3 regions of the Streptomyces kordofanensis genome follow, and region 1 is predicted to be linked to each of the others. Evidence: riboswitches for the same ligand, from Rfam matches in the RefSeq annotation. Region 1 holds a riboswitch; each other region holds the start of a gene.
The links. Region 1 has a riboswitch for cobalamin ahead of cobN (cobaltochelatase subunit CobN). Riboswitches for the same ligand answer to the same signal wherever they lie in the genome.

Region 1 (10,254 bases):
GAGGAACGCGTAGTGCTGGGAGGTGAGGTCCTCCTCGGGGACCGTCGCGAAGTCGAGGGTGACCCCGTTGGCGGTCTGCACCGGAAGGAACGGCCCCGTCTCCGGGCCGACCTCCAGTCCGAGGATGTGGGCGAGGAACTCGGCGGACTCCCGCCTGTCCCGCGCGGCGATGATGGTGTGGTTGAGCTCTACTGGCACGGTGGAACGCCTCCGTCGGGCATCTGGCGGCACCTCCATGCCCCACCCGGTCGGTGACCGGCACGCGGTGCCGTGAACCCGAGCCTAGGAAGGCGTCCCATACGAGTCGAGTGGTTTCCGGCCAGTTCGGGCACCACCGCCGCCCCGGCTCCGGCGGCCCCGTGGGGAACCGGCGCGGCTCCGGCGCCGACGCGCCGGGCGGCAGGACGCGGACGGGCGGCGCGCGAACCCCGCCCGGCACCGTCCCCGGTGCTCACGGGGCGGACGGCAGCAGGACGTTCCCCGCGAACGCGACGAGGTTGGTCCGCAGCCGGTCGATCCGCTCCCCCACCCCGAGCGACTCCTCGTGGCGGGTGCGGAGCGCGGGCTGCCGCCTGCCGCGCACGTACAGCGAACAGGCCAGGTCGGAGCAGACGTAGACGCCGACGGTGTTGCCGTCCCGGCCGGAGGCGCCCGCGCGCGGCGCGACGAGCAGCGTGACGCCGGAGGAGGCGTGCCCGGTGAGGCAGATCCGGCAGAGGCTCGACTTCACGGCGCTGGTGCGGGCCTTCTCCGGCACCCGCAGGGTGATCCCGAGGGGGCCGGCGCCCGCGTCCGGCACGGCGCCGGACGGCAGGACGAGGTGGGCGCGGAAGGGGGCGCCGGGATCGCGCCAGCCGAGGAAGTCCAGGTCCTCCCAGGGGAGGCCGGCGAAGTCGGCCGGGAGCCTGAGGCGGGCCGCGTCGCCCTTGGAGCAGTTCACGAAGGACGCGCGGATCTGTTTCTCGGAGAGGGGTTCCACGCGGGCCCACCGTACGGAAGGGCCGGGCCGGAGCGCACCCGCTTTTCCGTTTTGATGGCTCTGCGTGGGTACTCGGTGACCATGAGTACACAGACGGCCGCCGGCACCGGCGGCGCCCAGACGCCCGCCTCCCCCCAGCCCATCTCGCTCTTCCGGGACATCCAGGGCAGAGTCCGCACCTGCAGGCCCGCGCGCACGGACAGAGAGTGCGAGGACCCGGCGGCGCAGGAGTGGCACATAGTCCTGGGCGAGGACTGAGACCGCTCTCCGCCGGACGCGCACGGGCCCGTGGACGCCCGCCGGACCCGTACGGCCCCGCGAGGTCCCGGACGGGCGCTCGCGGGGCCGTGCGCGTCCCGTCCCCGGTGCCCGGGCCGGGACCGGCCCGCCGCCCCCGTCACCGGCGCCGCGGGCGCGCCGGCCACCGGGGCGGGCCGTGCCCGCCGCCCGGACCGGCGGTCCCGGCCCGGCCGCCGGCGCCCGCGGCCCCTACTCCTCGTCCCCGCCCTCGAGGTCGCCCTCGGCCTCCAGGTACACCTGCTTCAGGGCCTCCAGCACCCGCGGGTCGGGCTTGGCCCACATGCCGCGGGACTCGGCCTCCAGGAGCCGCTCCGCGATGCCGTGCAGGGCCCACGGGTTGGCCTCCTGGAGGAAGGCGCGGTTCTCCGGGTCGAGGACGTACGCCTCGGTCAGCTTGTCGTACATCCAGTCGGCGACGACACCGGTCGTGGCGTCGTACCCGAAGAGGTAGTCGACGGTCGCGGCCAGTTCGAAGGCGCCCTTGTAGCCGTGGCGGCGCATCGCCTCGATCCAGCGGGGGTTGACGACGCGCGCGCGGAACACGCGGGACGTCTCCTCGACCAGCGTCCGCGTGCGCACCGTCTCCGGGCGGGTCGAGTCGCCGATGTACGCCTCGGGCGCCGTTCCGCGCAGCGCGCGGACGGTGGCGACCATGCCGCCGTGGTACTGGAAGTAGTCGTCGGAGTCCGCGATGTCGTGCTCGCGCGTGTCCGTGTTCTTCGCGGCCACGGCGATCCGCCGGTACGCCGTCTCCATCTCCTCGCGCGCGGGGCGTCCGTCCAGGCCCCGGCCGTACGCGAAGCCGCCCCACACCGTGTACACCTCGGCGAGGTCCGCGTCGGTGCGCCAGTCGCGGGAGTCGATCAGCTGGAGGATGCCGGCGCCGTACGTGCCGGGGCGGGAGCCGAAGATGCGGGTCGTGGCGCGCCGCTCGTCGCCGTGCTCGGCCAGGTCGGCCTGCGCGTGGGCGCGGACGAAGTTCTCCGTCTCGGGTTCGTCCAGGGAGGCGGCGAGCCGCACCGCGTCGTCCAGCAGCCCGATCGTGTGCGGGAACGCGTCGCGGAAGAAGCCGGAGATGCGCAGCGTCACGTCGATCCGGGGGCGGCCGAGCTCGGCGAGCGGGATCGGCTCCAGGCCGTTGACCCGGCGCGAGGCGTCGTCCCAGACGGGCCGGACGCCCAGCAGCGCCAGCGCCTCCGCGACGTCGTCGCCGCTGGTGCGCATCGCGCTGGTGCCCCACAGGGAGAGGCCGACCGAGGTGGGCCAGTCGCCGTTATCGCCGCGGTACCGCTCCAGCAGCGAGTCGGCGAGGGCCTGCCCGGTCTCCCAGGCGAGGCGCGACGGGACGGCCTTCGGGTCGACGGAGTAGAAGTTCCGGCCGGTCGGCAGGACGTTGACCAGGCCGCGCAGCGGCGAGCCGGACGGCCCGGCCGGCACGAAGCCGCCGTTGAGCGCGTGCACCGCGTGGTCGAGCTCGGCGGTGGTCGCGGCGAGGCGCGGCACGACCTGGCGGGCGGCGAAGTCGAGGACGGCGGCGACCTGCTCGCCGTGCCCCTCCGCCACGGCCGCCACCGCGGCCGGGTCCCAGCCGGCGTCCTCCATGGCCTCGACGAGGGCGCGCGCCCGGGCCTCCGCCTCGTCGGCGGTGGTGCGGGTCGCGGCGGACTCGTCCAGGCCGAGCGCCTCGCGCAGGCCGGGCAGCGCCTGCGTGCCGCCCCAGATCTGGCGGGCGCGCAGGATGGACAGGACCAGGTTGACCCGCTCGGGACCGGTCGGGGCGGCGCCCAGGACGTGGAGGCCGTCGCGGATCTGCGCGTCCTTCACCTCGCACAGCCAGCCGTCGACGTGCAGGAGGAAGTCGTCGAACCCGTCGTCGTCGGGCCGGTCCTCCAGGCCGAGGTCGTGGTCGAGGCGGGCGGCCTGGATGAGGGTCCAGATCTGCGCGCGGATGGCGGGCAGCTTCGCCGGGTCCATGGAGGAGATCTGCGCGTACTCGTCGAGCAGCTGCTCCAGGCGGGCGATGTCTCCGTAGGAGTCGGCGCGGGCCATCGGCGGCACGAGGTGGTCGACGAGCGTGGCGTGGGCGCGCCGCTTGGCCTGGGTGCCCTCACCCGGGTCGTTGACGAGGAAGGGGTAGACCAGCGGCAGGTCGCCGAGGGTCGCGTCGGGGCCGCAGGCGGCGGACAGCCCGGCGTTCTTGCCGGGCAGCCACTCCAGGTTGCCGTGCTTGCCGAGGTGGACCATGGCGTCGGCGCCGAAGCCGCCGTCCGACGCGGGGGGTGGCGATCCAGCGGTAGGCGGCCAGGTAGTGGTGGGAGGGCGGCAGATCCGGGTCGTGGTAGATCGCGATCGGGTTCTCGCCGAAGCCGCGCGGCGGCTGGATGAGGATCAGCAGGTTCCCGCGGCGCAGCGCGGCGAGGACGATGTCGCCCTCGGGATTGCGGGACCGGTCGACGAACATCTCGCCGGGCGGCGGGCCCCAGTGCTCCTCGACGGCCGAGCGCAGCTCCTCCGGCAGGGTCGCGAACCAGCGCCGGTAGTCGGCGGCCGGGATGCGGACCGGGTTGCGGGCGAGCTGCTCCTCGGTGAGCCAGTCCTGGTCGTGGCCGCCGGCCTCGATGAGGGCGTAGATCAGCTCGTCGCCGTCGCCGGACGCGAGGCCCGGCACGTCCTCGCCGCCGAAGTCGTACCCCTCCTCCCGCAGCCGGCGCAGCAGGGCGACGGCGGAGGCGGGCGTGTCGAGGCCGACGGCGTTGCCGATGCGGGAGTGCTTCGTCGGGTACGCGGAGAGGACCAGCGCCAGGCGCTTCTCGGCGTTCGGGATGTGCCGCAGCCGGGCGTGGCGGACAGCGATCCCGGCGACGCGGGCCGCGCGCTCGGGGTCGGGGACGTACGCGGGCAGGCCGTCCTCGTCGATCTCCTTGAAGGAGAACGGGACGGTGATGAGCCGGCCGTCGAACTCCGGGACGGCGACCTGGCTGGCCGCGTCGAGCGGGGAGAGGCCCTCGTCGTTCTCCTCCCAGTCGGCGCGCGACCCGGTGAGGCACAGTGCCTGGAGGACGGGCACGTCGAGCGAGGCGAGCGCACCCGCGTCCCACGCCTCCTCGTCGCCGCCGGCCTGGGCCTCGGCGGGCTTGGTGCCGCCGGCGGCGAGGACGGTGGTGACGACGGCGTCGGCGCCGCGCAGCCGGTCCAGCAGCTCCGGCTCGGGGGCGCGCAGGGAGGCGACGTACAGCGGGAGTGCGCGACCGCCGGCGTCCTCGACGGCGTCGCAGAGGGCGCCGACGAAGGCGGTGTTGCCGCTCATGTGGTGGGCGCGGTAGTAGAGCACGGCGACGGTCGGGCCGTCGGTGGTGCGGGGGGTGCGCTCCAGGGGGCCCCAGGTGGGGGCGGCGGCCGGCGGGTCGAAGCCGTGGCCGGTGAGCAGGACCGTGTCGGACAGGAAGCGGGCGAGCTGCTCCAGGTTGTCCGGGCCGCCGTGGGCGAGGTAGGCGTGCGCCTCGGTGGCGACGCCGATGGGGACGGTGGACGCCTCCATCAGCTGGGCGTCGGGCGCCTGCTCGCCGGTCAGGAAGACGACGGGGCGTTCCTGGGCGCGGAGCAGGTCGATGCCCTCCTCCCAGGCGCGCAGCCCGCCGAGGAGGCGTACGACGACGAGGTCGGCGCCGTCGAGGAGGTCGGGCAGCTCGTCGATGGGGAGGCGTGCGGGGTTGGCGAACCGGTACTCGACCGGGCCGCCGGCCGCGCGGGCGCTCAGCAGGTCGGTGTCGGAGTGCGAGAGCAGCAGGATCACGGCGTGCCGGGCCTTCCTCGGGGTGTCCTCGCCCCGGGTGGTCGTGGGTGGCGGGAGTTCCTGACTCGCGGGACCGGGGAGGCCCTGCTCACAGTGGCGGGACCGCGCCGGACTCGCACCGGGCTTCCTCCCTAGGGTCCTGGGACCCTGTGCCGTCTGCATAGTAGAGGCTGCGCGTATGCTCGCCGCCATGCCGCCCAGCCGCTCAAAGCCCCGGAACGGGGGCGAAACCCACATACGGGACCGTGTCCGCGACCGCGCCGACGCGTGCCCCGGTGCGCTGCGGCTGCACCGCGCGGACGACGGCGGGCTGGCCCGGTTGCGGCTTCCGACCGGGGTCCTGACACCTCGGCAGGCGGATGCCCTGGCCGATGCGGCGGACCGGTTGGGCGACGGCCGGATCGGGATCACCTCACGCGGCAACATCGACCTGCGCGGCCTGCCCGACGACTGCGGGTCCACCCTCGCGGACCTGCTCGGCGAGGCGGGGCTGCTGCCGTCGGCGGCGCACGAACGGGTGCGGAACGTGGTCGTCTCGCCCCTGTGCGGACTGGACGGACGGGCACTCGGGGACGCCCTGGCGTGGGCGCGGGAACTGGACGCGCTGCTGTGCGCGCACACCTGGACGACGGGTCTGTCCGGGCGCTTCCTCTTCGCCGTGGACGACGGGCGCGGGGACGTGGTCGGGCTGGGCGGCGATGTGACGTTGCTCGCAGAGTCGGGGGGCCGCGCTCTGGTACGGATCGGGGGCCTGGCGTGGCGGGTGGCCGCACAGGACGCCCCGCCGGCCGCGCTGGCCGCCGCGGAGGCGTTCCTGACGGTGGCCCGGGAGTCGGGCACGGGTGCCTGGCGCGTGGCCGACCTGCCCGGCGGCCGCTTCGTGGAGGCCGCCGTGACGGAGCGTCTGGCCGGTGCCGGGGTGGCCGCGTCACCGGCCCGGGCGGATGCGCCGCCGGTGGCCGCACCGCCGGAGCCCGGCCTGGTCGGCGACCGCGCCGTGTCGGTCGCGGCGCCCCTGGGGCGGGTCTCCAGCGGGCAGCTCCGCGCCCTCGCGGCGGAGCCCGCCGGCGAGGTGCGGGTGACCCCGTGGCGGGGCTTCGTCGTGGCGGGCCTGCCCGGCCGCGCTGCGGCGGAGGAGCGGCTCGCGGCCCTGCACGACGCCGGGTACCTCACCCGTCCCGGCTCGCCCTGGCTGGCGGTCACCGCCTGCACGGGGCGGCCGGGCTGCGGCAAGGCGCTGGCCGACGTACGGGCGGACGCCCGGCCGCTGGACGACGCGGCGCTCCGGGGGCTGCCCGCACACTGGTCCGGATGCGACCGGCGGTGCGGTCACCCGCAGGGCGACTGGGTGGACGTCCTGGCCACCGGCGACGGCGCGTACGGCATCACCGTACGGACCGCGCGACGAGACAACGACGACGCACAGGCACAGAGATGAGCGGGAGCACAGTGTTCGACTACGAGAAGGACGGCGCGGAGATCTACCGCCAGTCCTTTGCCACGATCCGCGCCGAAGCGGATCTCGCGGGGCTGCCCGACGACGTCAGCCGGGTCGCCGTGCGGATGATCCACGCCTGCGGCATGGTCGACCTCGTCCGCGACCTCGCCTACACGCCGGAGGCCGTCTCCCGCGCCCGCGCCGCGCTCCGCTCCGGCGCGCCGATCCTGTGCGACGCGCAGATGGTCGCCAGCGGTGTCACCCGCAAGCGGCTCCCCGCCGACAACGAGGTGGTCTGCACCCTCTCGGACCCCTCCGTCCCGGATCTCGCCGCCGAGCTGGGCACGACCCGCAGCGCGGCGGCCCTGGAGTTGTGGCGCGACCGCATGGAGGGCTCGGTCGTGGCGATCGGGAACGCTCCCACCGCCCTGTTCCGGCTGCTGGAGATGGTCCGCGACGGCGCTCCCCGCCCGGCCGCGGTGCTCGGCATACCGGTCGGGTTCATCGGCGCCGCCGAGTCCAAGGACGCCCTGGCGGCCTCGGACCTCGACCACATCGTCGTACGGGGCCGGCGCGGCGGCAGCGCCATGGCGGCCGCGGCGGTCAACGCGATCGCGAGCGAGGCGGAATGAGCGCGCACGTTTCACGTGAAACCTCCGCCGGGACGGGCACGGGGGCCGGCGGCACCGGAAAGCTGTACGGCGTCGGTCTCGGCCCCGGCGACCCGTCGCTGATGACCCTGCGCGCGGTGGAGGTCATCGCCCGGGCCGACGTCGTCGCGTACCACTGCGCTCGCCACGGCCGGTCCATCGCCCGGTCCATCGCGGCGGAGCACATCCGTGAGGACCACGTCGAGGAGCGGTTGACGTACCCGCTCACGGTGGAGACGACGGACCACCCCGGCGGCTACCGGGGCGCGCTGGACGACTTCTACGAGGAGGCGTCGGCACGGCTCGCCGCGCACCTCGACGCGGGCCGGACGGTGGCGGTGCTCGCCGAGGGCGACCCGCTGTTCTACGGCTCCTACCAGCACATGCACAAACGCCTCGCGCACCGCTACGAGACCGAGGTCGTCCCCGGCGTCACCTCCGTCAGCGCCGCCGCGGCGACCATCGGCAAGCCGCTGGTGGAGGCCGAGGAGGTCCTGACGATCGTTCCGGGAACGCTGCCCGAGGACGAACTGACGGCCCGCCTCGCGGCGACCGACTCGGCGGTGGTGATGAAGCTGGGCCGGACCTTTCCGGCGGTGCGCCGCGCCCTGGAGCGTACGGACCGGCTCGCGGACGCCCACTACGTGGAGCGCGCCACCATGGAGGGCCGGCGCACGGCGGCGCTCGCGGACGTGGACCCCGCCTCGGTGCCGTACTTCTCGGTGGCGGTGCTGCCGTCCCGCGTCGACACGGGTCCGGCCGAGCCCGAGCGGGGCGAGGTGGTCGTCGTCGGCACCGGCCCGGCGGGGCCGCAGTGGCTGACGCCGGAGAGCCGCGGCGCGCTCGCCTCGGCGACCGACCTGGTGGGCTACACGACGTACCTGGACCGGGTGCCGGTGCGGCCGGGCCAGCGACGGCACGGGTCCGACAACAAGGTGGAGTCGGAGCGGGCCGAGTTCGCCCTGGACCTGGCGCGCCGCGGACGGCGCGTGGCGGTCGTGTCGGGCGGTGACCCGGGGGTCTTCGCCATGGCGACGGCGGTCCTGGAGGCCGCGTCGCAGGAGGAGTACGCGGACGTGCCGGTGCGCGTCCTGCCGGGTGTGACCGCGGCCAACGCGGCCGCGGCCAGGGCGGGTGCGCCGCTGGGACACGACTACGCCACGATCTCCCTGTCGGACCGGCTCAAGCCGTGGGAGGTCATCGCCGGGCGCCTGCGCGCGGCGGCCGCCGCCGACCTGGTGCTGGCGCTGTACAACCCGGGGTCGCGCAGCCGTACCTGGCAGGTGGCCAAGGCCCGTGAGCTGCTGCTGGAGCTCCGCGCCCCCGACACGCCGGTCGTGGTGGCGCGGGACGTGGGCGGCCCGCAGGAGTCCGTCCGGGTGGTGTCGCTCGTCGACCTGGACCCGGCCGAGGTCGACATGCGGACGCTGCTGCTCGTCGGCTCGTCGCAGACGCGGGCCGTACGGCGCGGCGACGGCACCGCGGTGGCCTGGACGCCGCGGCGGTATCCCCAGGCACCGGCGGGCGGCGTCTGAGGGGCACCGGACGGGGGCCGGCCCCGCCCTTCCGCCGTGCGGCTTTCCTATGCGGCGGCCGGACTCCTTCCGCGCCGCGCGCCCCGGCGGGCGGGGCAGCGGCCCCGGGCGGTCAGCCGGTCGAGGCGGCCACCCAGGCGGCGGCCTCCTCCACCGTCGAGACGACCGGGACGCCGTCGGGGACGGGCGGCCGGCGGACGATCACCACCGGCACACCCGCCTCGCGGGCGGCCGCCAGCTTCGGGGCCGTGGCCGCGCCGCCGCTGTCCTTGGTGACCAGCACGTCGATCCCGTACGACCGCAGGACCTCGCGCTCCCCGTCCAACGTGAAGGGGCCCCGGTCGAGCAGGACCTCCATCCGCGCCGGGTGCGGCGGCTCCGGCGGGTCCACCGAGCGGACCAGGAACCACGCCTCGGGCACGTCCGCGAAGGCCGCCAGACCCATGCGGCCCGTGGTCAGGAACACCCGCCGCCCGAGCCCCCGCACGGTGCGCGCCGCCTCGTCCAGGGACGCGACCGGGTGCCAGTCGTCGCCCTCCACGGGGGTCCACCCGGGGCGCCGCAGGGCGAGCAGGGGAACATGGGACCTGGCGGCGGCCCGCGCCGCGTTGAAACTGATCGTCCCGGCGAAGGGGTGAGTGGCGTCGATGACCGCGTCCACCTGGTGCTCCCGCACCCAGCGGGCCAGACCGCCGGCACCGCCGAAGCCGCCCACCCGCACCTCGCCCGGCAGCGGCTTCGGGGCGGCGACCCGGCCCGCGAGCGAGCTGGTCACCCGGACGCCGTCCGCGTCCAGCCTCTCCGCCAGGCGGCGGCCCTCGGTCGTGCCGCCGAGGATCAACACGTGCATGGGACACCGTCCATGAGTACGAGCGGGGGCGCACCGCCCAACTCAAGCACACCGGCCTCCGGCCCGGCTGGACGACCGGCGCCTGTGCGACGGCGGCCGCCACGGCCGCCTACACCGCCCTGCTGACCGGGGACTTTCCCGACCCGGTGACGATCACGCTGCCGAAGGGGCAGACCCCGGCCTTCGCGCTCGCCGCGGAGGAGCACGGCGGCTCGTACGCGATGGCGGGCGTCGTGAAGGACGCAGGCGACGACCCGGACGTGACGCACGGGGCGCTCGTCCGCTCGACGGTACGGCTGCTGCCGCCCGGCTCCGGCGTCGTGTTCCGCGCCGGGCCCGGGGTCGGCACCGTCACCCGGCCGGGCCTCCCCCTCGCCGTGGGCGAGCCCGCCGTCAACCCGGTACCGCGGCAGATGATCCGCGACCACGTGGCGCGGGTCGCCGCCGCGCACGGCGGCACCGGCGACGTGGAGGTCACCGTCTCCGTGGACGACGGCGAGGAGATCGCCCGTTCCACGTGGAACGGGCGCCTCGGCATCCTCGGCGGCCTGTCCATCCTCGGCACGACCGGGATCGTCGTGCCGTACTCGTGCTCCGCGTGGATCGACTCCATCCGCCGCGGTGTGGACGTGGCGCGCGCCGCGGGCCGCACCCATGTCGCGGGCTGCACGGGATCGACCTCCGAGAGGACCGTCGCGTCCCTGTACGG
Region 2 (10,254 bases), 2.6 Mb from region 1:
GGCGCGGCGCCCCCCGGCCCGCGCGGACGGGCCTACAGCCGCGCCGCCAGGCGCGTGCCCTGGTCGATCGCGCGCTTTGCGTCCAGTTCCACCGCCGCGTCGGCGCCGCCGATCAGATGGGCCGGGACGCCCGCCGCCGCCAGTTCGTCGTACAGGTCGCGGCGCGGCTCCTGGCCGGTGCACAGCACCACCGTGTCGACCGGGAGGGTGCGGGTCTCGCCGTCGACGGTGATGTGCAGGCCCGCGTCGTCGATGCGCTCGTACGTCGCCCCGGCGACCATCGCCACGCCCCGGTGCTTCAGCTCCGTGCGGTGGATCCACCCCGTCGTCCGGCCCAGGCCGGCGCCCACCTTGGTGGTCTTGCGCTGAAGCAGCGTCACCCGCCGCGGCGGGCGCGGCCGCTCCGGGGCGCGCAGCCCGCCCCGCCCACCGTACGACGTGTCGACGCCCCACCGGCGGAAGTACGCCTCCGGGTCGAGGCTCGCGCCCTCGCCGTCGTCGGTGAGGTATGCGGCGACGTCGAATCCGATGCCGCCCGCGCCCAGGATCGCGACCCGCTCGCCGACGGGTGCGCCGCCGCACAGCACGTCTAGGTAGCCGACGACGCTGGGGTGGTCGACGCCTTCGACGGCCGGGGTGCGCGGGGTGACGCCGGTCGCGACGACCACCTCGTCGTAGCCGCCCAGCATGCCGGCCGAGACGTACGTGCCGAGCCGCACGTCCACACCGTCCAGTTCCAGCCGGGTGCGGAAGTAGCGGAGCGTCTCGCCGAACTCCTCCTTGCCCGGCACCCGCCTCGCCGCGTTCAGCTGGCCGCCGACCTCCCCGGCGGCGTCGTAGAGGGTGACCTGGTGGCCGCGTTCGGCCGCCGTCACCGCGCAGGCCAGGCCGGCCGGGCCGGCGCCGACCACGGCGATCCGCCTGCGCAGCCGGGTGGGGGAGAGGACCAGCTCCGTCTCGTGGCAGGCGCGCGGGTTGACCAGGCAGGAGGTGACCCTGCCGCTGAAGGTGTGGTCCAGGCACGCCTGGTTGCAGCCGATGCAGGTGTTGACGGTCTCCGGCCGGCCCGCGCGGGCCTTCGCGACGAAGTCGGGGTCGGCGAGGAACGGCCGGGCCAGCGACACCATGTCGGCGCGGCCATCCGCCAGGACCTCCTCGGCGACCTCGGGGGTGTTGACGCGGTTGCCGGTGACCAGCGGCACGGACACGGCGCCCATCAGCCGCTTGGTCACCCAGGTGTAGGCGGCGCGGGGCACCGGGGTGGCGATGGTCGGGATCCGGGCCTCGTGCCAGCCGATGCCGGTGTTGATGATCGTCGCGCCGGCCGCCTCGATCCCCTTCGCCAGCGCGACGACCTCCTCCAGGGAGGACCCCCCGGGCACCAGGTCCAGCATGGAGAGGCGGTAGATCAGGATGAAGTCCCCGCCGACCCGCTCCCGGACGCGGCGGACGATCTCCAGCGGGAAGCGCGTCCGGTTCTCGTAGGAGCCGCCCCAGCGGTCGTCGCGCCGGTTGGTCGCGGCGGCGGTGAACTCGTTGATCAGGTACCCCTCGGAGCCCATGACCTCGACGCCGTCGTACCCGGCGGACTTCGCGAGCTCCGCCGCCCGCACGTAGTCCTCGATCGTCCGCTCGACCTCGCCGTCGGTCAGGGCGTGCGGGACGAACGGGCTGATCGGCGCCTGGAGCGCGCTCGGCGCGACGAGCCGCGGGTGGTAGGCGTAGCGGCCGAAGTGGAGGATCTGCATCGCGATCCGCCCGCCCGCGGCGTGCACCGCGTCCGTCACCACCCGGTGCCGTCCGGCCTCCTCCTCGGTGGTGAGCTTGGCGCCGCCCTCGTACGGCCGCCCCGCCTCGTTCGGGGCGATGCCGCCGGTCACGATGAGGGCCGCCCCGCCCCGGGCGCGGGCCGCGTAGAAGGCGGCCATCCGCTCGAAGCCGTTCTCCGCCTCCTCCAGGCCGACGTGCATGGAGCCCATCAGCACCCGGTTGGGCAGGGTGGTGAAACCCAGGTCGAGCGGGCTCAGCAGATGCGGGTAGGGGGACGGGCTCGGGGTCATGGGGGGCGCCTCCTCGCGCGGTGCGGTCGCCCCTGTTGTAGACGACCGCGCCCCGCTTGTGCAACAAGTTGCATAAGGGGGAGGGCGTGACCTGCGGCACGCCCCGTCCGGCACCACCCCCACCGCACCGGCCGCGTCTCCGCCCCCTCCGGGGCGCGCGGCACCGGCTCCCCCGCCCGGCGGCCCCCGGCGGACGGGGCCCGCGGCCTCCGCCGCCGTCAGCCCCGTGCCATCCGCCCGGCCCCCCACGCCTCCAGCTCCTCCGGGGTGCGCGGCACCGGCTCGCCCTCGCCGAGCAGCCCCCGCGCCCGCAGGAACCGCGCCACCGCCGTCGCCCACGGCCGCCGCAGCCGCGCCGCGTCCAGCAGCTCCACGTCCGCCAGCAGCTCCTCCACCGGGCCCGTGCGCAGCCCGCCCGGTGTGAGCACCGCCGCGTCGTCCGCCCACCGCAGCGCCAGGTCCACGTCGTGCGTGGCCATCACCACCGTCGTCCCCGACGTCCGCAGCCCGTCAAGGACCGCCAGCAACCGCTCCTGCCCGTGCGGGTCGAGCCCCGCCGTCGGCTCGTCCAGGATCAGCACCCTCGGCCGCATCGCCACGGCGCCCGCGATGGCCGCCCGCTTCCGCTGCCCGTACGACAGCAGGTGCGTCGGCCGGTCCTCCAGCGCCGCGATGTCCAGCGCCTCCAGCGCCGCCCGCACCCGGGCGCGCACCTCGTCCTCGGGCAGCCCCAGGTTCATCGGCCCGAACGACACGTCCTGCCCCACCGACGCCGCGAACAGCTGGTCGTCGGGGTCCTGCACCACCAGCTGCACCGTCGTGCGCAGCCGCGTCAGGCCCTTCCGGTCGTACGCCACGTCCTCGCCGGCGACCCGCAGCCGCCCGCTCCCGCACCGCAGCCCGCCGCTGAGGAGGCGCAGCAGCGTCGTCTTGCCGCCGCCGTTGCGGCCCAGCACGGCCAGCGAGCGCCCCTCCGGCACGGCGAAGTCGACCCCCGACAGCACGGCGGGCCCGTCCTCGTAGGCGAATCCCGCGCCGACCAGCTCCACCACGGCGGGTCCCGGCATCACAGCGACCTTTCCAGTACGAGGGTGAGGGCGACCAGCGCCGCCAGCAGCGCCGCCGTCGCGGCGAGGAAGCGGCGGTCCACCCGCGCGTCGGGCACCAGCACCCGCAGCGTGCCGTCGTAACCGCGCCCCGCCAGCCCCGCCTGCAGCCGCGCCGCGCGGTCGAAGGCCCGTACGAACGCCGTCGCGCCCAGACCCGCGGCCGACCGCCACGCCGCGGCGCGGCTCATCGTCCCGAGCCGCGCCGCCTGCGCCTGCCGGATCCGCGCCACCGCGTCCAGCAGCAGGAAGCCGATCCGGTACATCACCAGTGCGACGTCCACCACCGGCGCCGGCACCCCGGCCCGTACGAGCCGGGGCAGCACGTCCGACACGGGCGTGGTGAACGCGAACACCAGCAGCCCCAGCGACGCCGCCGACGTGCGCAGCAGCAGCCGGCCGGCGTGCGCCGGGCCTCCCGGAGCCAGGGCCACCAGCCCGTCCGGACCACCGACCTGCAGCAGCAGCGGCACGGCCCCCGTCACGCAGAACCCGAGCGGCAGCCGCCAGGCCCGCCACAGCCGGCGCGGCGCCACCCCGGCCGGGCCCAGCAGCACCGCCACCGCCGCCGCCGTCACCAGGACGGCGCCCGGCCACGGCGGCAGGGACACCGCGCACAGGGTCAGTCCGAAACCGAGCGCGGCCTTCTCGGCCGGATGGCGGCGGCGCCAGCGACTGCCGTGCGCCGCCGCGTCGATGGGCAGCACCCGGGCTACTCCCCGGCCACTGCGGGCCCGTCGGCCCGGGTGTCGGCCCCGGCGTCCGCCGCGGCACCGGCCCGGGCACGCTCCTCGCCCTGCCGCCGGCCGCGCCGAAGCCCGAAGTAGTACGCCAGCACCCCCGCGCCGAGCGCCGCCTGCAGCGCGAACAGCGCCGACTCGACCTCCCCGGAGGGCGGTTCGTACAGCGGGGTGAACCACGGCTCGTAGTCGGGGGCGATCTCCGTGATCGCCGTCTCGGCCTGCGCGTCGGCACCCGCGAACGGCTCCTCCTTCCCCTCGCCGAGCCCCAGTGCCAGCGGCAGCACGGCCAGCGCCGCGACCGCCAGCAGAAGCAGGAGGTTGATCCTCGCGTTGCGGCTCATCGGACCGCCGCCCCCTTCGCCGCACCCGCCGCCGGGAGCACCCCGAGCCGCGCCAGCTCGCCCTTGCTGGACTGCCGCAGCAGCCGCACGACCAGTACGGTCAGCAGCCCCTCGCTGACCGCGAGCGGCACCTGCGTCAGCGCGAAGATCCCCCGAACTTCGCGAGCGCCCCCGCGAAGCCGCTGCCCGGGTCGGGGAAGGCCAGCGCCAGCTGCGCGCTCGTCACGCAGTACGTGGACAGGTCGGCGACGAACGCGCCGGAGAACACGGCCGCCGTCAGCGGCGCGCCGGACCGGCGCAGCAGCCGGTACGCCGCGTACCCCGCCCACGGCCCGGCGACCGCCATCGAGAAGACGTTCGCGCCCAGCGTCGTGAGCCCGCCGTGCGCCAGCAGCAGCGCCTGGAACAGCAGCGTGATCGTGCCGAGCACCGCCATGACCGGCGGCCGGAACAGGACGGCGCCCAGCCCCGTACCGGTGGGATGGGAGCAGCTGCCCGTCACGGACGGGATCTTCAGCGCCGACAGGACGAACGTGAACGCCCCGGACGCGCCGAGCAGGAGCGTCGACTCGGGGTTGGCCCGGACCTCGCGGGTCAGGGCCCGGACGCCGTGGACGACGAACGGAGCGGCCGCCAGCGTCCAGGCGACCGCGTGTTCCCGGGGCAGGAACCCCTCGGCGATATGCATGTGGGGAAGACCCTCTCCAGCACCTCGTGGATGGACAACGTGCCCTGGCCGGTCTCCTGGCTGACGGGTCCTACCGCCTCGGCTCCGCCTTCCCGGACGCCGCGGTCGCCCGCGGTGGTCCAGTGGCTTCCCCGCCTCCGCGGGGGATGGGGCCGGACTTCCCGATCACAGTGGCGAGGGCCGCACCGGCTCTGCACCGGTTTCCCGTACACCAAGGCCCTGCGACAGTAGTGCGTCGACCGGCCGCCCCACAACCACGCCCGGCCCGCCCCCGCGGTGGCCGCTCGCCTCCGGCGCCGCGCGCCCCGCCGCGGGCGACGGACCCGCCGCGCGTTTGCGGCGGGCCGCGGACGCGCGGCGGCCCGCCCGGGACCCGCGGCCCCGGGCGCGTACCCGATGTGGACGAGGGCCACGGCGTTCCCCCCTTCCGGGGCGGGCCGCCTCAGCGGACGTCGAGGACCTCGGCCACCGGCCTGCGCGGGGTGGCGGGGACCTCGGGACCGTAGCCGAGGCGGATCACGATCTGCGGGAAGGCCGCCTCCGACAGCGGGTCGCGCACGAGCCAGCGCAGCTCCGGCCACTCCAGGGCCTGCGAGTTGAGCGAGGTGGACAGCCCGTCCTGCGTCGCCTGGAGCAGTACGCGCTCCATGGCCTGGCCGGCCCGCAGCCAGTCCTCCGGACCGTCGCGGCGGGTGCCCAGCACGGCGAGGCAGGGCCGCGACTCGTAGACCGCCGGTGCGGGGTCCCGGTCCCGCCGGGCGCCGGGGAAGTCCCGTACGGGCGCCCGGCCGTCGTACCTGCGGGGGCCGAGCGCGTACGACGGGATCCCCTCCGGGGCGGTGTCGTCCCGGTCCGCCGTCCACCGCGCGATCTCCCCGCGCACCTCCGGCGAGAGCTCCTCCGCGCGCTCGGCGTCCCACACGGCGGTCAGCAGGTCCTGCACCCGCCAGTCGTCCGCGAGGTCCAGGTGCGCGCCCTCGGCCCGGGCGGCTCCGCGCAGCCCGTCGAGGATCGGCCCGGGCACGGCCTCCCCGCTGAACGGCTCCCGGCTGGTGCGCCTCCGGGGGACGGCCGGGCGCAGGTCGGCGACGGCGTCGCGGTCCGGCGCCGGCACGAAGGCGACCCGGGCCAGCAGCAGCGGGTCGTCCGGGTCCGGCCGCGTCCCGATCCGCGCCTCCCATCCGGCGTCCGCCGCGGCGACCCGCAGGTTGAACAGGGCGGCGCCGCACCCGAGGCGGAGCCCGCGCGCGGACGGGTCCGAACGGGGCATCGTGCGCGCCGGGTCCATCCGCAGGGTCAGCACCCCGCGCGCCCGTTCGTAGCGGAACCGCCACGGCTGGGCGTTGTGCATCGACGGTGCCAGTACGGCATCGGCCACCCAGGACGTCAGGGACGTCGCGTCGGGTGTAGGGGCGGTCATCGGACCCATCTCCCGGGTGCGGTCGGCCTTCGTACGGATGGCCCTCCCATCCGATCACCCCTCCAGCCTCCCCGCACGGCGGAGCGGCCCCACAGGGCCGAGCGGGCACCCTGGGAGGGCCGAACGGCCCGTCCCCGACACCCGGTTCCGGCGGGGCGCCGCACGCGGTGCCGGCCCCCGCCGGCGGGGGCCGGCGCGCCTCAGGCGCCCGGGGACTCCCGCGGCGGCCGCAGCAGGTACGCCCCGGCGAGTTCGAGGACCTCCGCCGTCGTGTAGCCGGGGTGGTCCGCCACGACGAAGTGGCGGCCGACGGCGAGCGCGAACGCCAGGGTGCTGCGCGCCTCGACCTCGTCGGGATCGGTGAGGAACGCCCCGAACACACCGCGCAGGAACCGCATGCGCTCGTCGTCGACGCGGCGCAGGCGCTCCGCCACGGCCCCGTCGCGGCGCGCCCAGAGCCGGACGGCGAGGTCGATCCGGTGCAGGTCCTCCGAGAAGGTGAGCTGCCCGACGCGCCGGAGGCGCTCGGCCGGCCCGCCCCCTCGGCGTCGACCCGGGCGAGGATCTCCCGGGTGCAGCGGCGCTCCCACACGTCGAGCATCTCGGCGAGCAGCGCGGGACGGCCGTCGAAGTAGCCGTAGAACCCGCCCTTCGTCACGCCGAGCCGGGCGGCGAGGGCCTCCACGCGGACCGCGTCGGGCCCGCCCTCGGCGAGGGCTTCGAGTCCCGCCTCGATCCAGCGGTCCCGGGGGGTGCGGGCGACGGCGGGAATCGGGCCACCTCCATGCGCTGCGGACGGGTTGTGTACGTTACCGTACAGAAGAAATGTACGGTGCCGTACACAACAGGGGCGGTCCCGCGCGGGCCGCGCCGGGGGAGGGATCCGACACGATGGCATCGGAAAGAAGACTGCTCCGCTGGGCGGGCGGGATCATGTGCGTGCTGGGGGCGGGCCACCTGGCCCTGCTGGTGCTCCTCGCCCGGGAGAGCGTGGCCGGCTGGGCGGAGCGCGGGGTGTGGGCGGCCGTCCCGCTCCTGGAGGGCGCAGGCGGGCCGACGGTGGAGTCCCTGCGCAACGAGGGCGCCTTCTGGGCCGGTCCGGGATCGTTCTCCGTACCCCTGGTCCTGCTGGGCTGCCTGGTGCGGCACCTCGCCGGGCGCGGGGTCGCCGTGCCCGCCTGGACCGGCTGGGGGATCGCCGCCTGGTGCCTGCTGGGCGGCGTCCTCCTGGTGCCGTCGCCGTTCTTCGTCGGCGCCGTCGCCGGGTTGCTCGTCGTGCTGGCCGCGCGCCGGCGGACGGCGGCTCAGTAGTCCTGCCACTCGTGGCGGGTGTACTCCAGGACCGCCGGGTCCATGAGGGTGCTGGCGCGGACGTCCCGGGGGCGGCGGTCCACGGGGAAGACCGTGGCGGCCCTCAGGACCGCGTCGTCGAGGAAGCGCAGGCGCGGCGCGTCGGCGGCGAGGCGCAGGGCCGGGGGAGGGCCGCCGGGGCCGGGCGAGGCGAGGACGAAGCCCCAGTTCCCGAAGCTCGGCACGTCCACCTGGTAGGCGGTCGTCGCGTACCCGGCCTCCCGGACCGTGGCGGCGATCGACCAGTACGACCTGGGTGCGAAGAACGGGGACCCGGCCTGCACCACCACCCGGCTGTCGGGCTTCAGGACGTGGGCGAGGAGGTGGTAGAACTCGACGCTGTACAGCTTGGCCAGCGCGGCCGTGTCCGGGTCGGGGAAGTCGACGACGACCGCGTCGTACCGGCGCCCCGCGTCCCGCAGCCAGGTGAACGCGTCCGCGTTGACGACCGTGACGCGCCGGTCGGCCAGGGCGCGCCCGTTGAGCTCGACCAGCGGGCCGAACGTCCGGGCCAGCCGGGTCACCGCCGGGTCCAGGTCGACGAGCGTCACCTCCTCCACGTCGTCGTAGCGCAGCACCTCCCGCAGCGCCAGCGCGTCGCCGCCGCCCAGCACCAGCACGGAGGACCGCCTCCCCGCCAGCGCGGGGTGGACCAGCGACTCGTGGTACCGGTACTCGTCGACCGACGAGAACTGCAGGTCCCCGTTGAGGAACAGGCGCGTGTCGGGCGCCCCCGTGAAGGCGGTGGAGCGGGTGACGACGATCTCCTGGTACGGGGTGGTCTCGGCGTAGACGACCGGATCCCGGTACAGCTGCTGCCGCGCCGTCACCTCGATCTCGTCGGCCAGGACGTACACCGCGGCGAGCACCGCCAGGACCGCCGCGACGCCGCCCAGCAGGCAGGTGCGGACGACCCGCCTCGTCTCCCGGCGGAAGATCCACAGGACGACCCCGCCCCCGGCGACGGCGTTGACCGCGCCCACCACCAGCGCGCCCTTCAACTGCCCGAAGACGGGCAGGAGCAGCAGCGGGAAGCACAGCCCGCCGACGAGCGCGCCCACGTAGTCCGCGGCGAACAGGTCCGCGACGGCGCCGCCCGCCTCCTGCCGCCTGATCCGCTGGAGCATCGTCATCAGCAGCGGGATCTCCGCGCCGATCAGCAGGCCCACCACGAACGAGGCGACCACCATGGCGGGCGTGTAGACCCGCAGCCAGGAGAACGCCGCGTACAGCAGGAGCACCGACAGGCCGCCGACGAGCCCGAGGAGCAGTTCGACGAGGGCGAACGCCCCGACCGCCCGCCGCCGGAGCGGTTTGGCGGCGAGGGACCCGACCCCCATCGAGAAGACCATGACGGAGATGACCACGGAGGTCTGCATCACGGAGTTGCCGATGAGGTAGCTGCCCAGCGCGGTCAGCGCCAGCTCGTAGACCAGGCCGCAGGCCGCGCAGACGAACACCGCGAGGAGCAGCAGCACCCGGGTCCCCCGCGAGTGGCGGGGGGCCGCCGGGGCGGGGGCGTCCGGAGCCGTGGTGTCCGGGGCGGTGACGGTGCTCATGGGAGGGGTCAGGAGACCGCGGCGCCGACCATGAAGGCCGTACCGAGGTACATGGCGGCCTGGACCCAGGCGGCGGGGTGGGCGCTGGTGCCGTTATCGTCGAGGACCGCGGCGCCGAGCCGGCCCGGCGTGAGCAGGCCGATGAGGAGGGAGATCAGGGTCATCACGACGACGCCGGCCAGCCCGTACAGCAGGGTGCTGAGCAGGCCGTAGCCGAGTCCGAGCTCCGACTCGCTGGCGCGGATGGACGCCTCGATGACCAGCCCGACGGCGATCATCTGGCCGGCGAGGAGCACCGCGGCGCCCCGGTTGCGCTCGGTCCACACGACGTGGAACAGCTTTCCGGGGGTCACCAGGTCGAGCGCGACGAAGCCGGCCACCATCACGACGAAGCCGGTCAGGCCGTAGAGGACGGCGGTACAGGCCGACTCGAAGATCTCTGCCACGGGGATGCCTTTCGGGGAGGTCGTCGGGAAATCGTGGGCGGGACGGGCGCCGGGCGCCCGGTCACTTGCCGGAGCCGGGGCCCCCGCCGCGGAAACTCGCGTTGTCCGGATCCGGCCACACCGTCCGGAGGTGCGACTTCCACCGCCGGTACCCCGTGCGGTAGTCCGCGACCTCGATGCGGCTGCCCGCCAGGTACGGGCTGACGGCGACGATGTCGTCGCGGTAGCGCAGGAAGACCCGGCCCCCGGAGACCAGCCGGTCCGTGGCCCTGGAGTGCCCGTGGATCTCGTCGGCGACCTCCGACGGGCGGTCCGTGCGGTCGACGTGGTCGGAGCCGCTGCGCGTGTACTGCCCGCGGATCCAGGAGGACGGCACGGGGTTGCCGTCGTCCGGATCGTCGCCGCAGCCGGCAAGGGCGACCCCGGCGAGCAGCAGCGCGGTGATGCGTCGGGCGGTTCTCATCGGGCCTCCAGCCGGGTGTGGGTCGTCACGATCCGGCGGCTTCTCGGGTACGTGTGCCAGGTGCGCCAGGCCAGCCCC
Region 3 (10,254 bases), 1.1 Mb from region 1:
GGGGAGCCGATGGCCATCGAGACGACGCACCTGTCGGCCGAGCGCTTCCCGGCGCTGCGGCGCTCCCTGGCGAAGTACGGCTCCCTCTACACGGCCCTCTCCGAGGTGTACGGCGTGCGGCCGGCCGAGGCCGAGGAGACCATCGAGACCTCCCTGGCCACCCCGCGCGAGGCCGGGCTGCTCGGTACGGACGTGGGCCTGCCCATGCTGATGCTCTCCCGCCACTCGGTCGACGAGCACGGCGCCCCCGTGGAGTGGGTCCGGTCGGTCTACCGGGGCGACCGCTACAAGTTCGTGGCACGCCTCAGGCGGCCCGCCGGGGGCTAGCGCCGCCGGGGGCGGAGGGCCGGCCCGGCGCCGGGGCGCCGTGGTCCCGGCGGCCCCTTCCGTTCACGGGGGTCACAGCGGTGGCCGCAGTCACACTGTTATCCGGCAACGGGTTCCCCGCGGCCGGGCCGTCCCCTAGATTCACCGCATCCACGGTTGATCACGAGGGGACGGTTCGTCATGTCCGAGGCGGTACGAGGGAAACAACCGGTCGTCACTCCCGTACGGGTGGTGATCGCGCTCTGCCTGGTCGCCCCGTTCGTCGCGATGCTCTGGGTGGGGTCCTACGCCCGGACGGAGCCCGTGCTCATCGGGGTCCCGTTCTTCTACTGGTACCAGATGCTGTGGGTCCTCCTGTCGACCGCGCTGACGATGGTGGCCTACAAGCTGTGGCACCGCGACCAGCGGGCCCGCTCCTCCCGGGACGGGGGTGCGGGGCGGTGAAGGACGGTGTCAACGGCGTCGCGCTCGCCGTCTTCGTCTTCTTCTTCCTGCTCGTCACGGTCCTCGGCTTCGCGGCCGCCCGCTGGCGCAGGGCCGAGAACGAGAACAGCCTGGACGAGTGGGGCCTGGGCGGGCGCTCGTTCGGCACGTGGATCACCTGGTTCCTGCTCGGCGGCGACCTGTACACGGCGTACACCTTCGTCGCCGTCCCCGCGGCGGTCTACGCGGCGGGCGCGGCCGGCTTCTTCGCCGTGCCGTACACGATCCTCGTCTACCCGCTGATCTTCGTCTTCCTGCCCCGCCTGTGGTCGGTGTCGCACCGGCACGGGTACGTCACCACCTCCGACTTCGTGCGCGGCCGGTTCGGCTCCAGGGGCCTGTCGCTGGCGGTCGCCGTCACCGGCATCCTCGCCACCATGCCGTACATCGCGCTCCAGCTGGTCGGCATCCAGGCCGTGCTGGACGTGATGGGCGTCGGCGGCGGCGCGTCGACCCACTGGTTCGTCAAGGACCTGCCGCTGCTCATCGCCTTCGGCGTGCTCGCGGCGTACACCTACTCCTCCGGGCTGCGCGCCCCCGCGCTGATCGCCTTCGTCAAGGACGCGCTGATCTACCTGGTCATCGTGGTCGCCATCGTCTACATCCCGATCAGACTGGGCGGCTTCGACGCGGTCTTCAGCGCGGCGGGCGACGCGTTCGCCCAGGTCAACCCGGTCACCGACAAGCCGCGCGGGGCGCTCGTACCCGGTGAGGCGGGCCAGTGGACGTACGCCACGCTGGCGCTCGGCTCGGCGCTGGCGCTCTTCATGTACCCGCACTCGATCACGGCGACCCTGTCGTCCGGCAGCCGCGACGTGATCCGCCGCAACACGACGATCCTGCCGCTGTACTCGCTGATGCTGGGTCTGCTGGCGCTGCTCGGGTTCATGGCGATCGCCGCCGGCATCACGGTGCAGAACGGCCAGCTGGCCATCCCCCAGCTGTTCGAGGACATGTTCCCGGACTGGTTCGCGGGCGTGGCCTTCGCCGCGATCGGCATCGGCGCGCTCGTCCCGGCCGCCATCATGTCCATCGCCGCGGCGAACCTGTTCACCCGCAACGTCTACCGGGACTTCCTGAAGCCGGACGCCACCCCGGAGCAGGAGACCAAGGTGTCCAAGCTCGTGTCGCTGCTGGTGAAGGTGGGGGCGCTCGTCTTCGTCCTGACGATGGACAAGACGGTCGCCATCAACTTCCAGCTCCTGGGCGGCATCTGGATCCTGCAGACCTTCCCGGCGCTGGTCGGCGGCCTGTTCACCCGCTGGTTCCACCGCTGGGCGCTGCTCGGCGGCTGGGCGGTCGGCATGGTGTACGGCACGTGGACCGCGTACAACGTGGCGGGTCCGACGCAGAAGCACTTCGGCGGCTCGGCGGCGGAGATCCCGGGCATCGGCGAGATCGGCTACGTCGGGCTCACCGCGTTCGTACTGAACCTGCTGGTCACGGTCGTCCTCACCGTCGTGCTGCGGACGGTCGGGGCGCCGGAGGGCGTCGACGAGACGGCGGCGTCCGACTACACCGCCGACACCGGCGACCCGGGCGTCACCCCCGAGCTGCCGAAGGTCGGAACGGGCCACTGAGGCGGGCCGCCCGGACCGCGGAGGGTCCCCGCACCCCGGTGCGGGGACCCTCCGCGCGTGCGTGAGGATGGGCGGATGAGACGCCGCCCCGCCCCGCAGCTCCTCGTCCTCGCCCTGCCGCTGCTCCTCAGCGCCTGCGGCACGTCCGCCGCCGGGGCGCGGACACCCGACCGGGCCGTCCTGGAAGCCCGCGCCGCCGCCCTGCGGACCCGGCCCGAGCACGTGTACGTCACGCGGGCCGACGGCTTCGACCTGGCCGAGCAGTCCGTGGGCGTCCTCGGCGACGACGGGTTCTCCGCCTCGTACGTCGCGGAGGGCGGCCGCACGATCACCCTCTCCGTCGAGCGCGGCGGCGTGGACGCGGCGGGCTGCGCCCGGACGGCCGCGGGTGCGGGCGGCGCCCCCGGGGGCACGCCCTGCGAGAGGGACGGCGCCGGCTGGTACCTGGCCGCGGAGCACGGCCACGCGTACCTGCGCTTCGAGAACGGGCTGCGCATCCGGGTCGGCGCCGACCGCGCCGTGGACCGCGGCACCCTGCGGGGCGCCGCCGAACGCGCCCGCCGCGCTTCGGACGAGGAGCTGGACGCCGTCCTGCCCGACCTCGCCCCCGGCCGGCCCGTCGACCGCGGCGACCTGCCTCCCGAGAGCGACGGCGCCCCGCGGAACGACGTGGGAACGAGCGGCTGATCGGGCACACTGAGGGCCATGGACGCCGCCACGACCCAGCCCTCCGTACCGCCTCCCGCGCCGCCCGCCGCCGGCTTCACCATCCGCCCGGTGCGTCCCGCCGAGCACGCCGCCCTGGGCGAGATCAGCGCCCGCGCCTACCTCGACGACCGCCTGCTGACCCACGGGGCCGACGACCCGTACCTCGACGTGCTGCGCGACGTGCCCCGCCGGGCCGCCGAGGCCGAGGTGCTCGTCGCCGCCGATCCGGACGGCGCCCTCCTCGGCGGCGTCACGTTCGTCCCGTCCGGCGGCACCCCGTGGGCGGACATCGCGGGCCCGGACGAGGCCGAGTTCCGGGTGCTCGCCGTGGACGGCGCGGCGCGCGGGCGGGGCGTGGGCGAGGCGCTCGTGCAGGCGTGCGCGGAACGGGCGCGCGCCCGCGAAGGGTGCGTACGGCTCGTGCTGTCGGTCGTGCCGGAGGCCGTCGCCGCCCGGCGGCTGTACGACCGGATGGGCTTCGCCAGGGCCCCGCACCGGGACTGGGAGCCCCTGCCCGGGCTGCCCCTCCACGTGTACGAGCTGACACTCTGACACAACATGTGGGGGGTGCCGTATCCGACTCCCCCCACATGTATGCTCGTCCTCGCTGTCGCAGCAGGGGAATCCGGTGTGAGTCCGGAACTGTCCCGCAACGGTGTACCGGTGTGCCCTTCGCGTACCCGCGAGTCCGACGACCTGCCGGCAGCGCGCCCGGACCGTCCGGCCCGGGTGCCCAGACGTCCGGGCCTCGCGGAGTGGGCCGGTGGACGCGGTCACGCACGCCCCCGTGCCCAGGGGGCACGGCGCGCCCGCTCGCCGCCGCCCCGCGCGGGGCCCCGAGCCGAGCGAGGGAGAGCCTCCACGTGACCATCGCGCCAGCGGATCCGGCCTCAGCCACCGAAGCCGACGCTCCCGGGACCGCGCTGCTGCGGACCCTGACCGACCTCACCGCGGACCTCCCCGACACCGACCCCGGCCGGGTCGCCGCCGCGGCCCTGCGGGGCCGGCACGCCGGGTCGGACGAGGCCGAGCTCCGGGAGCTCGCCACCGAGGCGGCCGCCGGCCTGATCGCCGAGGACCCGGCGTACTCGCGGCTCGCCGCCCGGCTGCTGGCGCGCACGATCACCGACGAGGCCGCCGGCCAGGGCGCGGTGACGTTCTCGGCCTCGGTCGCCACCGGTCACCGCGAGGGGCTCGTCGCCGACCGGACCGCCGGCCTCGTCGCCCGCCACGCCGCACGGCTCGACGCGATGGTCGACCCGGAGGCCGACGACCGCTTCGGCTACTTCGGCCTGCGCACCCTGTACTCGCGCTACCTGCTGCGCCACCCGATCACCCGCAAGGTCGTCGAGACCCCGCAGCAGTTCCTGCTCCGCGTCGCCTGCGGCCTGGCCGAGGACGACTCGGAGCGCGCGCTCGGCGAGGTGGAGGCGCTGTACGGGCTGATGAGCCGCCTCGACTACCTGCCCTCCTCCCCCACCCTCTTCAACTCGGGCACCAGCCACCCGCAGATGTCCTCCTGCTACCTGCTGGACTCCCCGCGGGACGAGCTGGACTCCATCTACGACCGCTACCACCAGGTGGCACGGCTGTCGAAGCACGCGGGCGGCATCGGCCTGTCGTACTCCCGCATCCGCGCCCGGGGTTCGCTCATCCGCGGCACCAACGGCCACTCCAACGGCATCGTGCCGTTCCTGAAGACGCTCGACGCCTCGGTCGCCGCCGTCAACCAGGGCGGCCGCCGCAAGGGCGCCGCCGCGGTGTACCTGGAGACCTGGCACGCCGACGTCGAGGAGTTCCTGGAGCTGCGCGACAACACCGGCGAGGACGCCCGCCGCACCCACAACCTGAACCTGGCGCACTGGGTCCCGGACGAGTTCATGCGCCGGGTCGCCGGCGACGCCGAGTGGTCGCTGTTCTCCCCGTCGGACGTGCCCGAGCTGGTCGACCTGTGGGGCGAGGAGTTCGACGCCGCGTACCGGGCCGCCGAGGCCAGGGGCCTGGCCCGCAGGACCATGCCGGCCCGCGACCTGTACGGCCGGATGATGCGGACCCTCGCGCAGACCGGCAACGGCTGGATGACGTTCAAGGACGCCGCCAACCGCACCGCCAACCAGACCGCCGAGCCGGGCCGCACGGTCCACTCCTCGAACCTGTGCACCGAGATCCTGGAGGTGACGGACGACGGGGAGACCGCCGTGTGCAACCTCGGCTCGGTGAACCTGGGCGCGTTCGTCGCCGGCGACGGCATCGACTGGGAGCGGCTGGACGAGACCGTCCGCACCGCGGTGACCTTCCTCGACCGGGTCGTCGACGTCAACTTCTACCCGACCGAGCAGGCCGCCCGGTCCAACACCCGCTGGCGCCCGGTGGGCCTGGGCGCGATGGGCCTGCAGGACGTCTTCTTCAAGCTGCGGCTGCCGTTCGACTCGCCCGGGGCGCGCGCCCTGTCCACCCGGATCGCCGAGCGGATCATGCTCGCCGCCTACGAGACCTCCGCCGACCTGGCCGAGCGCAACGGCCGGCTGCCCGCCTGGGACGAGACCCGCACCGCGCGCGGCGTGCTCCACCCGGACCACTACGACGTGGAGCCGGCCTGGCCGGAGCGGTGGGCGGCGCTGCGCGAGCGGATCGCCTCCGTCGGCCTGCGCAACTCGCTGCTCCTGGCGATCGCGCCGACCGCGACGATCGCGTCCATCGCGGGCGTCTACGAGTGCATCGAACCGCAGGTGTCCAACCTGTTCAAGCGCGAGACGCTCTCGGGGGAGTTCCTCCAGGTCAACTCCTACCTGGTGGACGACCTGAAGAGGCTCGGCGTGTGGGACGCGCAGACCCGCGAGGCGCTGCGCGAGGCCAACGGCTCGGTGCAGGGCCTCACCTGGGTTCCGGCCGAGGTGCGCGAGCTGTACCGCACCGCGTGGGAGATCCCGCAGCGCGGTCTGATCGACATGGCCGCCGCCCGGACGCCGTTCCTGGACCAGTCGCAGTCGCTGAACCTGTTCCTGGAGACGCCGACCATCGGCAAGCTGTCGTCGATGTACGCGTACGCCTGGAAGCAGGGCCTGAAGACGACGTACTACCTGCGCTCCCGCCCGGCGACGCGCATCGCCCGCGCCGCGTCGGCGACCCCCTGCCCGCCCCGCAGGCCTCCGAGCCCGACGCCGTGGCCTGCTCCCTTGAGAACCCCGAGTCCTGCGAGGCCTGCCAGTGACGAGCCCCACCCGCACCCCCCGCCCCTCGTCGACGGCGCCGCACGCCGGCAGGGCCAACCTGCTCGACCCGGGCTTCGAGCTCACGCTGCGGCCGATGCGCTACCCGGACTTCTACGAGCGGTACCGGGACGCCATCAGGAACACCTGGACCGTCGAGGAGGTCGACCTCCACTCGGACGTGGCGGACCTGGCGAAGCTGACCCCCGGCGAACAGCACCTGATCGGACGGCTCGTGGCGTTCTTCGCGACGGGCGACTCGATCGTCGCGAACAACCTGGTGCTGACGCTGTACAAGCACATCAACTCGCCCGAGGCCCGGCTGTACCTCTCCCGCCAGCTCTTCGAGGAGGCCGTGCACGTCCAGTTCTACCTGACGCTGCTCGACACCTACCTGCCCGACCCGGACGACCGGACCGCCGCGTTCGCCGCCGTCGAGAACATCCCCTCCATCCGCGAGAAGGCCGCGTTCTGCTTCCGCTGGATGGACTCGGTGGAGAAGCTGGACCGGCTGGAGACCCGGGCCGACCGGCGCCGCTTCCTGCTGAACCTGATCTGCTTCGCCGCGTGCATCGAGGGGCTGTTCTTCTACGGCGCGTTCGCCTACGTCTACTGGTTCCGCTCGCGCGGCCTGCTGCACGGCCTGGCGACCGGCACCAACTGGGTGTTCCGCGACGAGACGATGCACATGGGCTTCGCCTTCGAGGTCGTGGACACGGTCCGCAGGGAGGAGCCGGACCTGTTCGACGACGAACTCGGGCGGCAGGTCGCGGACATGCTGCAGGAGGCCGTGGAAGCCGAGCTGCAGTTCGCCCGCGACCTGTGCGGCGACGGACTGCCGGGCATGAACACCGAGTCGATGCGCGCCTACCTGGAGTGCGTCGCCGACCAGCGCCTGACGCGGCTGGGCCTGGCCCCGGTGTACGGCTCGGAGAACCCGTTCGCCTTCATGGAGCTGCAGGGCGTCCAGGAGCTGACGAACTTCTTCGAGCGGCGCCCGTCCGCGTACCAGGTCGCCGTCGAGGGCTCGGTCGACCTGGACGAGGACTTCTGACCGGTCCGGTCCGGACGCGGCGGCGGCCCGCGCCCTCCCTCGCGGGGGTGCGGGCCGCCGCGGCACGGGTCAGGTGCCGCAGGTGGGCGCCGACCGGGAGCGGCCGGCCCGGTGGACGGGGGCGGGGCGTGCGGCCGCCGGGAGGGGGACGCGTGCGGACCCCGGCGGCGGGGAGCCGGGCGCGGTCGGCCGCCGGCGCCCCCGGGGGTCAGTCGTTGGGGACGACCGGGTAGCGGGGCGTACCCTCGGCCATCTGGCGCAGGGCGTCCTTGCGGTCCCGCTTCGACAGGCGGTCGATGTACAGGTAGCCGTACAGGTGGTCCGTCTCGTGCTGGAGGCAGCGGGCGAAGTAGCCCGTGCCGCGCACCTTGACGGGGTTGCCCTTCACGTCCCGCCCTCGCACGACCGCGTAGTCGGGCCGGGCGAGGGAGGCGTACGCGGTGGGGACGGACAGGCAGCCCTCGTTGGAGTCGTCCAGGGCGCGCCGCTCCGGCGGCAGCTCCTCCAGGACCGGGTTGCAGACGACGCCGACGTGGCGCACGCCCTCGTCGTCGGGGCAGTCGTAGACGAAGACCTTCAGGTCGACGCCGATCTGGTTGGCGGCGAGGCCGACGCCCTCGGCGGTGCGCTGGCTGGCGAACATGTCGTCGACCAGCCGGGCCAGCTCGTCGTCGAACTCGGTGACGTCCTTGCACTCCTTGTGCAGCACGGGGTTGCCGACGACCGTGATCGGGTGCGACGTGCCGCGCTCGCGGTGGGCCCGCTCGCGCTCCTCGCAGTCCTCCGTGTCGACGACGAAGCCCTCGTCGTCCACGGGGAGGGCGTCGTAGTCCCGCTGGTCCGTCTCCTGCTGCGCCATGTCCGGTTTCGCGCCTTCCCTTGAGTACCCGTTCGATGTGCCCGTACAGCCTACGGGCCCGGTGCGACGGGCATCAGCAGACTTCCTCCAGATCCCGCCACTCCCGGCTGTCCGGACCGTCCGCGACCCAGCCGTCGAGGAGTCCGCGCACCAGCCCGGCCGGTGCGGCGATGCCGCACTCCCGCTCCGGCACCCACAGGTCGCCGGCGGTGCGGTGGCCGAGCGGGCCCGGGTGGCCGGGCTCGCTGTGGTCGTGCGGGTCGAGGTGCTCGCCGTCGCCCTCGGCGCTCGGCATCCGCGACTCGGAGCAGGAGCGGCACAGCAGCCGCACGGACGACGTCCAGTCCTCGGCGGCGAAGCCGGCGTCGGCGGCGAGCCGCTCCAGGGCGTCCCGGTCGGCCTCGGTCGCGGCCTCCAGGAGCACCACCCAGGTCGGTACGGGCGACGGGGCCCACAGTTCGATCTCGTCGAACACGGGGAAGCTGTGGCCGGACGCGGTGGTCCGCTCGCCGTTGGGCACCCCGTCGTGGAGGACGACCTCGCCCCAGCGGCGCCCGGACGAGGGGAGCGGGATCGACAGCACCTCCATCCGGGCCGGGTCGAGCCGGCGGCCCCACACCACCTCGGCCTCGCCCTCCGGCGACAGCCGCACGGCGGCGCTGCCCAGTTGCATGCCGGTCGGCTCCCCGCCGGGGGCGTCGCCCGCCGGCACCCTCAGGCCGTACGCCTGCCAGGCGCGCCGGGCGAGCGGCCAGTCCTGGAGGGCCGTGGCGGCGATGCCGACGTTCCACCAGTCGGGCGTCCCGGCCTCCTTCTCGAGCAGGGCGACCGCCCGCAGTCCGGCGGCGCGGGCCTGCTCCCAGTCGTGCCGGAACTTGTGCAGCAGCGCCAGGTTGAACCAGGACTCGGAGAGCCAGGGCTCCAGATCCGCGGCGCGTGTCAGCAGCGCGCCCGCGTCCTCGTACCGCCCGTCCCCGATCAGCGTGAACGCGCGGTCGGTGGCCTGCCGCCACGAGGCGGAGGGCCGATGCCGTACCTTCCCGAAGATCCTCACGATTCCCGCCTGCCGGTCGCTGAAGGTCACTGCCCCCGGACACCCTCTCGTTGGCATCCAACCATGCCCGGTCGCACGCCCGCTCATTACCCGTGGGTTACCCCGGGGCCGGCCCCTCGACGCCGCCGCGGGCGACGACCCTGACGAGGGATTCCACCACCGCCGGGTGGTAGTCCCTCGCGGTCCCCAGGCGGAGGTGCTCCAGCGCCCGGAGCGCCCCCCGGGCGGTTTCCCCCGACAGGTCGTCGTACGCGTTGGCGGCGCGGACGATCCGCGCGGCGAGGGGCTGCTCGGGGTACGGGTCGGCCTGCCGCTCCACGACGAGGGCGACGGCCGCGGGGACCCCGGTCCGGCGGACCACCGCGCCGCCGAGGAGGGCGATGCGGCGCTGCTCGGCGGCGGGCAGCAGGGCGGTGGCGCCTTCGGGGACCGGGTCGACAAGGGACAGCTGGCCGATGTCGTGCATGAGCGCCGCGTACTCCAGGACGGTCAGGTCCTCCCCCGACAGGCCCAGCTCCCGCCCGACGGCCCGGCTGAGCGAGGCGACCCGGTGGGCGTGGCCGGGCGGCGTGTAACCGGCGACCTCGGTGGCCCTGGCCAGGGACGCGATGGTCTGCCGGTAGGTGCGGCGGACCGCGCGGTGGCGGCGGAAGGCCAGCTGGGTGAGGAGCAGCGGCACGCACAGCACGGGGAGCGCCCACAGCCCGGCGGTGGTCACCGTGAGGGCCATCACCGCGCCGGACGCCCGGACGGCGGTCCCGACACCGGGCAGCGCCCTGAGTTCGTCGCGGAGGAGGGGCGCGTACGGCACGGGGCTCTCCCCGCGCCGCCGGAGACCCCGGGGGCGGGCGCGGGCGTGCCGGAGGAGGGCCGCCAGGACGGCGTCGCACAGCGCGGTGAGCACCAGGACGAGCAGCACGAGCGGCACGTGGCGCGGGCCCGGGGCGGCGTGCAGGGGGTCGGCGCAGACGGCGGAGAAC

Region 2: another riboswitch for cobalamin. It lies ahead of LUW75_RS23310 (energy-coupling factor ABC transporter permease); the one in region 1 lies ahead of cobN (cobaltochelatase subunit CobN).
Region 3: another riboswitch for cobalamin. It lies ahead of LUW75_RS06385 (ribonucleoside-diphosphate reductase subunit alpha); the one in region 1 lies ahead of cobN (cobaltochelatase subunit CobN).

The regions. Positions count from the first base shown of each region.
Region 1 is NZ_CP094264.1:2,567,683-2,577,936, forward strand. It holds gene LUW75_RS11820 (VOC family protein) at 1-198, opposite strand, end outside; gene LUW75_RS11825 (FBP domain-containing protein) at 452-979, opposite strand; gene LUW75_RS11830 (hypothetical protein) at 1,061-1,237, shown strand; partial or broken gene cobN (cobaltochelatase subunit CobN) at 1,469-5,072, opposite strand; cobalamin riboswitch at 5,109-5,240, opposite strand; gene cobG (precorrin-3B synthase) at 5,251-6,510, shown strand; gene LUW75_RS11850 (precorrin-8X methylmutase) at 6,507-7,142, shown strand; gene LUW75_RS11855 (precorrin-2 C(20)-methyltransferase) at 7,139-8,695, shown strand; gene LUW75_RS11860 (cobalt-precorrin-6A reductase) at 8,808-9,545, opposite strand; partial or broken gene LUW75_RS11865 (cobalt-precorrin-5B (C(1))-methyltransferase) at 9,572-10,254, shown strand, end outside.
Region 2 is NZ_CP094264.1:5,120,583-5,130,836, forward strand. It holds gene LUW75_RS23290 (oxidoreductase) at 33-2,060, opposite strand; gene LUW75_RS23295 (energy-coupling factor ABC transporter ATP-binding protein) at 2,279-3,127, opposite strand; gene cbiQ (cobalt ECF transporter T component CbiQ) at 3,127-3,873, opposite strand; gene LUW75_RS23305 (energy-coupling factor ABC transporter substrate-binding protein) at 3,879-4,250, opposite strand; partial or broken gene LUW75_RS23310 (energy-coupling factor ABC transporter permease) at 4,247-4,938, opposite strand; cobalamin riboswitch at 4,968-5,169, opposite strand; gene LUW75_RS23315 (Acg family FMN-binding oxidoreductase) at 5,381-6,358, opposite strand; partial or broken gene LUW75_RS23320 (TetR/AcrR family transcriptional regulator) at 6,559-7,094, opposite strand; gene LUW75_RS23325 (DUF6463 family protein) at 7,250-7,669, shown strand; gene LUW75_RS23330 (polyamine aminopropyltransferase) at 7,663-9,267, opposite strand; gene LUW75_RS23335 (DUF350 domain-containing protein) at 9,276-9,713, opposite strand; gene LUW75_RS23340 (DUF4247 domain-containing protein) at 9,775-10,176, opposite strand; gene LUW75_RS23345 (DUF2617 family protein) at 10,173-10,254, opposite strand, start outside.
Region 3 is NZ_CP094264.1:1,448,773-1,459,026, forward strand. It holds gene LUW75_RS06360 (GntR family transcriptional regulator) at 1-327, shown strand, start outside; gene LUW75_RS06365 (DUF3311 domain-containing protein) at 508-771, shown strand; gene mctP (monocarboxylate uptake permease MctP) at 768-2,390, shown strand; gene LUW75_RS06375 (hypothetical protein) at 2,466-3,077, shown strand; gene LUW75_RS06380 (GNAT family N-acetyltransferase) at 3,096-3,650, shown strand; cobalamin riboswitch at 3,689-3,816, shown strand; partial or broken gene LUW75_RS06385 (ribonucleoside-diphosphate reductase subunit alpha) at 3,962-6,309, shown strand; gene LUW75_RS06390 (ribonucleotide-diphosphate reductase subunit beta) at 6,306-7,361, shown strand; gene def (peptide deformylase) at 7,570-8,220, opposite strand; gene LUW75_RS06400 (tetratricopeptide repeat protein) at 8,294-9,274, opposite strand; partial or broken gene LUW75_RS06405 (HD-GYP domain-containing protein) at 9,372-10,254, opposite strand, start outside.